Linked DNA regions of Arenibacter algicola. The protein of the gene in region 1 binds, or shares a complex with, the protein of each later gene. Links are inferred from orthologs where the notes say so. Each region holds a gene or a part of one and is shown on either strand. Other genes may lie near its edges. The genes, in order: secY and secA.

The links.
Region 2: the proteins of secY (region 1) and secA are in contact, whole or in part, in a crystal structure (PDB 3DIN), measured with the Thermotoga maritima proteins. The link is inferred for Arenibacter algicola from one-to-one orthologs. Residues at the interface, in WP_004081795.1 of Thermotoga maritima: Glu108, Gly109, Glu110, Glu111, Ala236, Glu237, Arg238, Arg239, Ile240, Thr241, Ile242, Gln243, Tyr244, Ala245, Arg246, Arg247, Val248, Thr249, Gly250, Arg251, Arg252, Val253, Tyr254, Gly256, Ala257, Ser258, Thr259, Tyr260, Leu261, Pro262; in WP_004082002.1 of Thermotoga maritima: Glu261, Ala262, Arg263, Lys300, Ala301, Arg302, Thr303, Ile304, Ile305, Leu323, Tyr324, Asp325, Pro326, Val329, Ser330, Tyr333, Ile336, Lys340, Phe345, Val349, Glu363, Phe364, Tyr374, Ser375, Gly376, Gly377, Glu393, Ile395, Thr482, Ser483.

What each region holds. Positions count from the first base shown.
Region 1 is NZ_JPOO01000003.1:1,666,117-1,669,421, reverse strand. What follows is about bases 103-3,082. They hold secY (preprotein translocase subunit SecY), read left to right. Parts: upstream 103-910; coding sequence 911-2,254; downstream 2,255-3,082. Other genes in these bases: rpsK (30S ribosomal protein S11), read left to right, coding at 2,990-3,082; rpsM (30S ribosomal protein S13), read left to right, coding at 2,602-2,976; ykgO (type B 50S ribosomal protein L36), read left to right, coding at 2,483-2,599; infA (translation initiation factor IF-1), read left to right, coding at 2,258-2,473; rplO (50S ribosomal protein L15), read left to right, coding at 446-898. Outside these bases: more of rpsE, read left to right, coding at 1-102; more of rpsK, read left to right, coding at 3,083-3,305. UniProt on the Escherichia coli protein: The central subunit of the protein translocation channel SecYEG. Consists of two halves formed by TMs 1-5 and 6-10.
Region 2 is NZ_JPOO01000001.1:1,276,167-1,280,375, reverse strand. The notes cover bases 202-4,085. They hold secA (preprotein translocase subunit SecA), read left to right. Parts: upstream 202-525; coding sequence 526-3,885; downstream 3,886-4,085. Other genes in these bases: U735_RS0105610 (DUF2795 domain-containing protein), read left to right, coding at 202-359. Outside these bases: more of U735_RS0105610, read left to right, coding at 135-201; U735_RS0105595 (sensor histidine kinase), read left to right, coding at 4,195-4,209. UniProt on the Escherichia coli protein: Required for protein export, interacts with the SecYEG preprotein conducting channel.

The DNA.
Region 1 (3,305 bases):
GGTGGAGCTAGAGTTTATATCCAGCCTGCATCGCACGGTACCGGAGTAATTGCAGGTGGTGCGGTTAGAGCGGTATTGGAAGCAGTAGGTGTTCATGATGTATTATCTAAATCACAAGGTTCTTCCAACCCTCATAACGTAGTAAAGGCTACTTTTGATGCGCTTTTACAGCTTAGAGGTGCTAAGACAGTTGCAAACCAAAGAGGTATTTCTTTAGAAAAAGTTTTTAAAGGATAAAACCAAGAATATAATGGGAAAGATTAAAGTTAAACAGGTAAAGAGCAGTATTAAAAGAGCTCAAAATCAAAAGAGAACATTAGAGGCTCTTGGTTTACGAAGAATAGGACAGGTTGTAGAACATGATGCTACCTCAAGTATTCTTGGAATGATAAATAAAGTTAAACACTTAGTTTCCACAGAGGAGGCTTAATATAATTTTAGTGTTATGAATTTAAGTAATTTAAAACCAGCGGAAGGTGCTGTCCAAAAAGCCGGTAAAGTCGTAGGTAGAGGTCAGGGCTCCGGAAAGGGAGGTACTGCTACCAGAGGACATAAAGGTGCTAAATCCAGGTCTGGTTATTCTAAGAAAATTGGTTTCGAAGGTGGTCAAATGCCATTGCAGAGACGTGTGCCAAAATTTGGTTTTACAAATATCAATAGAAAGGATTACGCTGGGATCAATCTGGAAAAATTACAGGAATTGGTAGATAAAGGAGCCATTAAGGATACGGTTACTTTGGATATCCTTGTAGAAAACGGATTGGTAGGCAAAAACGATTTGGTTAAGATTCTTGGTAATGGAGAGCTAAAAGCTTCCCTTAAAGTTTCTGTACATAAATTTACAGCTACCGCAAAGGCCGCAATTGAGGCTGCAGGTGGTGAAGCTATAAGTTTATAAGCAAAGAATACTATGAAGAAATTTTTCGAGACATTATCAAATATTTGGAAGATTGAAGAACTAAAGGGTAGAATAATCGTTACCCTTGGTTTGCTTTTGGTGTATCGTTTTGGTGCGCAGGTGGTACTTCCAGGTATTGATTCTACCCAGTTAGCTGGGTTGGCCTCCAGTACTGATAGTGGTATTTTGGGTATTTTAAATGCCTTTACCGGAGGAGCATTATCCAATGCCTCGGTTTTTGCGTTGGGAATTATGCCCTATATTTCTGCTTCTATTGTAGTACAATTAATGGGTATAGCCATTCCTTATCTACAAAAGTTGCAAAAGGAAGGCGAAAGCGGAAGAAAAACGATCAATCAAATTACCAGATGGCTTACTATCGGTATTTGTATTGTTCAGGCTCCTGCTTATTTGTACAGTTTGGGAGCTTTAGGTGTTCCTGACAGTGCCTTCGTATTTGGTAAGGGACTTGATTTTGTGATACCCTCAGTTATTATTTTAGTTGCTGGAACCATTTTTGCAATGTGGTTGGGAGAAAAAATTACCGATAAAGGAATCGGAAATGGAATATCCCTTCTGATCATGATCGGAATTATAGCTACCATGCCTCAGAATTTTGTGCAAGAATTTATATCCAGGACTGCAAATAACAACGGTGGACTTATGTTCATGCTTATTGAAGTCATTATTTGGTTTATCGTGATTTTGCTTTGTGTATTGTTGGTAATGGCTACACGTCAGATTCCTGTTCAATATGCAAGAAGAACGGCTTCCGGTGGATATGAAAAGAATATTATGGGATCTAGACAGTACATTCCTTTAAAGTTGAATGCTTCTGGAGTAATGCCTATTATATTTGCGCAAGCCATTATGTTTGCACCTGGGTTGTTGGGTAAAACCTTTAACAATACCGCGGTAGGACAGTGGATGGAAGTTCAGTTCCAAGATATATTTGGATTGGCCTACAATCTTTTGTTCGGGTTCTTGATTATTGTGTTCACCTATTTTTATACGGCGATTACAGTACCTACCAATAAAATGGCGGATGATCTGAAAAGAAGTGGTGGTTTTATTCCTGGAATTAGACCAGGAAAGGAAACTGGGGATTTCTTGGATAAGATAATGTCATTGATTACATTACCTGGATCTGTTTTTCTCGCTTTATTGGCGGTATTACCGGCAGTGATTGTTAAGATTATGGATGTACAGGCTGGTTGGGCATTGTTTTACGGAGGAACATCATTGTTGATCATGGTTGGTGTGGCGATCGATACAGTGCAACAAGTAAATTCTTATTTGTTGAACAGACATTACGACGGTTTGATGAAATCAGGAAAAAATAGAAAGGTAGCATAGATTATGGCTAAACAATCAGCAATAGAGCAAGATGGAAGCATAATTGAGGCATTGTCAAATGCCATGTTTCGCGTGGAGTTGGAAAACGGTCACGTGGTAACAGCACATATCTCTGGAAAAATGCGTATGCATTATATTAAGTTACTTCCAGGGGATAAGGTTAAGCTCGAAATGAGCCCTTACGATTTAAGTAAAGCAAGAATTACATATAGATATTAAGTAAATAGGATGAAAGTTAGAGCATCAATAAAGAAAAGAAGTGCCGAGTGCAAGATTGTGCGTAGAAAAGGCAGATTGTACGTAATTAATAAAAAGAATCCTAGATTTAAACAAAGACAAGGGTAATTATGGCAAGAATTGCAGGTGTAGACATACCAAAACAGAAAAGAGGGGTAATAGCCCTAACCTATATCTTTGGTATAGGAAAAAGTAGGGCTAAGGAGATTTTATCTACTGCCCAAGTAAGTGAGGATACCAAAGTATCTGACTGGAACGATGATGAGATTGGTCGTATTCGTGAGGCAGTTTCTTCTTTGACTATTGAAGGGGAATTGCGTTCTGAAAACCAATTGAACATTAAGCGTTTAATGGATATAGGTTGTTATAGAGGTATTCGCCACAGATCTGGTCTGCCTTTAAGAGGTCAGCGTACCAAAAACAACTCTAGGACAAGAAAAGGTAAGAGGAAAACAGTTGCTAACAAGAAGAAGGCAACTAAATAATAATTAGGATATTATGGCAAAGGCAAATGCAAAAGCGGCAAAGAAGCGTAAAGTTATAGTAGAGTCTGTGGGCGAAGCCCATGTTACTGCTTCTTTTAATAATATTATTATTTCTTTAACCAACAAGAAGGGTGATGTAATTTCTTGGTCTTCAGCAGGTAAAATGGGTTTCAGGGGTTCTAAAAAGAACACTCCTTATGCAGCTCAAATAGCTTCTGAGGATTGTGCTAAAGTTGCTCATGAAGCTGGTTTAAGAAAAGTAAAGGTTTATGTAAAAGGACCGGGAAATGGTAGGGAATCTGCTATCCGTTCCATACATAACTCAGGAA
Region 2 (4,209 bases), on another replicon or contig:
ATTCGTTAATTCTTCGTTATCAAATTATTAAAGCGATAAAATTAGAATAGAATTGGATGAATTTTACGCAAAAAAACTTGGCAGTTTCAGTTTAAAAATTACTTTTGCAAAATATTAAAAAATAAATAATTACGATGTATTGGACATTAGAATTAGCATCCTACCTAAGTGATGCGCCCTGGCCCGCAACAAAAGACGAATTGATAGATTACTCAATTAGAACCGGTGCACCTTTGGAGGTTGTAGAAAACCTACAGTCCATGGAGGAAGAAGGAGGGGAGATTTATGAATCGATCGAAGAGATTTGGCCAGACTATCCTACCGAAGAAGACTATCTTTGGAACGAGGACGAGTATTAAAATATTAACGGAATTTCAACAAAAAAGTCTCATATGAGGCTTTTTTTTTACGTAATTTTGATGTTGGAAATCTTTAATCCAAAAGATGGCATTTCACGTGCCAACTTTTGTGCACATACATTGTAAAAGGCTTTTACCAAGTCTTTCATTAATAACAGAAATCATTATGAGTTTTTTAAATTCAGTATTAAAGGTATTTGTAGGGGATAAATCAAAGAAAGATGTCAAGGACCTACAACCTTTGGTAAATCAAATAAAATCGTTCGAAGCGGCCTTGGAAAAATTAAGCCACGATGAACTTCGGGAAAAGACTGCCTTTTTTAAAAATAAAATAAAAGAAGACTGTAAGGAGATCAATGAACAAATAGGCAAATTGCTGAAAGAGGTTAAGGAGTCTGCTGACATAGACAAGAACGAAGATATTTATGCGGATATAGACAAGCTGAAGGAGGAGATATATACCATTTCCGAAAAAGCCCTGACAGATATGCTACCTGAAGCCTTTGCAGTTGTTAAAGAAACGGCAAAGCGCTTTGCCAATAATGAAACCATTACCGTTAAAGCTTCGGAATTCGACAGACTGCTTTCCGGTTCAAAAGATTACGTTACCTTAAATGGTGACAGTGCCATCTGGCAAAATTCCTGGGATGCCGCCGGCAAGCAAGTTACTTGGGACATGGTACATTATGATGTACAGTTAATCGGTGGGATTGCCCTTCATCAGGGAAAGATTGCCGAAATGCAAACAGGGGAAGGTAAGACCTTGGTGGCTACCCTACCCCTCTATTTAAATGCCCTGACTGGAAATGGAGCCCATTTGGTTACCGTAAACGATTATCTAGCCAAAAGGGATAGTGCCTGGATGGCGCCTATATTCGAGTTCCACGGACTTTCAGTGGATTGTATAGACAAACACCAACCCAATTCCGACGGTCGTAGGGCCGCCTATAACGCGGATATTACCTATGGCACCAACAATGAGTTCGGCTTTGATTATCTAAGGGATAATATGGCGCATACTCCTAGTGACCTGGTTCAAAGACCACATAATTATGCCATTGTGGATGAGGTGGATTCTGTTCTTGTAGATGATGCACGTACCCCCTTGATCATTTCAGGTCCGGTGCCGGAGGGCGATAGACATGAATTTAATGAACTGAAGCCCAAAGTAGGTGACATTGTCAACAAACAGCGCGCCTATTTAACCGGAGTTCTGGCCGAGGCCAAAAAATTGATTACCGAAGGAGATACCAAAGAAGGAGGTTTCCTATTGTTACGTGTACACCGAGGTCTTCCGAAGAACAAGGCCTTGATAAAGTTTTTGAGTGAAGAAGGAGTAAAACAGTTACTTCAAAAGACCGAGAACTTTTATATGCAGGATAACAACCGCGAAATGCCGAAGGTAGATGAAGAACTTTGGTTTGTTATCGATGAAAAAAACAATCAGATAGAGCTCACCGAAAAGGGTGTTGAATATCTATCCGGTGATGGCGACAAGGACTTTTTTGTAATGCCGGATATTGGCCACGAAATAGCAAAAATTGAGAATCAGGATCTTGAAATCAACAAGGAAGCCGAATTAAAGGAGGAATTGTTCAAGGATTTTGCCATAAAAAGTGAGCGTATCCATACCATGAACCAGCTTTTAAAGGCATACACACTTTTTGAAAAGGATGTAGAGTATGTGGTAATGGAGAACAAGGTTATGATCGTGGACGAGCAAACAGGCCGTATCATGGATGGTCGCCGTTATTCCGATGGATTACACCAAGCCATTGAAGCCAAGGAAAATGTAAAAATCGAGGCAATGACCCAGACCTTTGCTACCGTAACCCTACAGAACTACTTTAGGATGTACAGCAAACTGGCAGGGATGACCGGTACAGCTGTTACCGAAGCTGGGGAATTTTGGGAAATTTACAAGTTGGATGTGATGGAAATCCCAACCAACAGACCTATTGCACGAGACGACAGACAAGATTTGATCTACAAGACCAAACGCGAAAAGTACAATGCCATAATAGAAGAGGTTACCAAAATATCACAATCGGGAAGACCCGTACTTATTGGTACTACCTCGGTAGAGATTTCTGAACTACTTTCCCGTATGTTAACGATCAGGAAAGTACCGCACAATGTGCTTAACGCCAAATTGCACAAAAAGGAAGCAGATATTGTAGCCGAGGCCGGAAATGCCGGTGTGGTAACCATAGCTACCAACATGGCAGGTCGTGGTACCGATATTAAATTAAGTACAGAAGTAAAAAAAGCCGGAGGTTTGGCGATCGTAGGAACTGAACGCCATGATTCAAGAAGGGTAGACAGACAGCTTAGAGGTCGTTCCGGCAGACAGGGAGATCCAGGAAGCTCTCAATTCTATGTTTCCTTGGAAGACAACCTTATGCGATTGTTCGGCTCGGACAGGGTGGCTAAAATGATGGATAAAATGGGCTTGGAAGAAGGGGAAGTGATACAGCATTCCATGATGACCAAATCCATTGAGCGTGCCCAGAAAAAAGTAGAGGAAAACAATTTTGGTGTCCGTAAGCGATTATTGGAATATGATGATGTTATGAACGCCCAAAGGGAAGTAGTCTACAAAAGAAGACGGCACGCCCTACAGGGTGAGCGACTTAAGGTAGATATCGCCAATATGATCTACGATACCTGTGAGGTAATTGTAGACACCAATAAAGCCGCCAACGACTATAAGAACTTTGAATTTGAACTTATAAAATATTTCTCCATTACCTCTCCCATAAGCGAAAACGACTTTGCCAAAATGGGCGTACAGGAAATGGCAAATGTTATTTACAAAACGGCATATACCCATTACAAGGACAAAATGGAGCGCAATGCTGCCACTGCCTTCCCAGTAATAAAAAAGGTCTATGAAGACAACGCCAATAAGTTTGAAAGAATAGTGGTACCTTTTACGGATGGAATAAAATCCTTGAATGTGGTAACCAATCTTCAAGAGGCCTACGAAAGTAATGGCAACCAATTGGTAACAGATTTCGAAAAGAACATTTCACTCGCTATTATTGATGATTCCTGGAAAACACATCTGCGCAAAATGGACGAGTTGAAACAATCCGTTCAATTGGCCGTACATGAGCAAAAGGACCCCTTGTTGATCTACAAATTTGAGGCCTTTGAACTTTTCAAGGGAATGATAGAAAAGGTGAATAAAGAAATTGTCTCATTCCTGTTCAAAGGAGAACTTCCAACACAGAGTCCGGAAATCCAGGAGGCGAGAAATATTCGCAGGCCAAAGGAAAACTTAAAGACCTCCAAGGAAGAAATTCCCAACAGTGATGAAATGTCTGCCCAAAGCAGGGCTGTAGGTCAAAATCAAGGTGGCCGGCCACAGGTAACCGAAACCATTGTTCGGGAAAAGGCCAAAATAGGAAGAAACGAAAGAGTTACTATTAAGAATGTAATGTCTGGCGAAAGCAAGACGTTAAAATACAAACAAGCTGAACCGCTTTTGGACAAAGGCGAATGGGTAATTATAGAAGATTAGTAAAAACACACTAACAGCTTCATAATTAAAGTAGTACACTCAAAAAAGCGATGCCCCCTCAAAGGCGTCGCTTTTTTATTGTCCAAATTTTAATATATTTATATTAAGTCTAAGGTTTTTCTGACGGAAAAGTAGAATAAAATTGAATAATAATGATGAAAAATTGGGGCCAAAAATCAATAGACCCAAAATCCAACCTACTAGGTATAGGGGATTTCTATAAAACTATTGTTTTACCTTTAAAATTCATCGCGCTTTAATTCAAACGATTATCTTTACCCTCAGAATACAACCATTAACCATTTTTTAATGCAAATACCCACT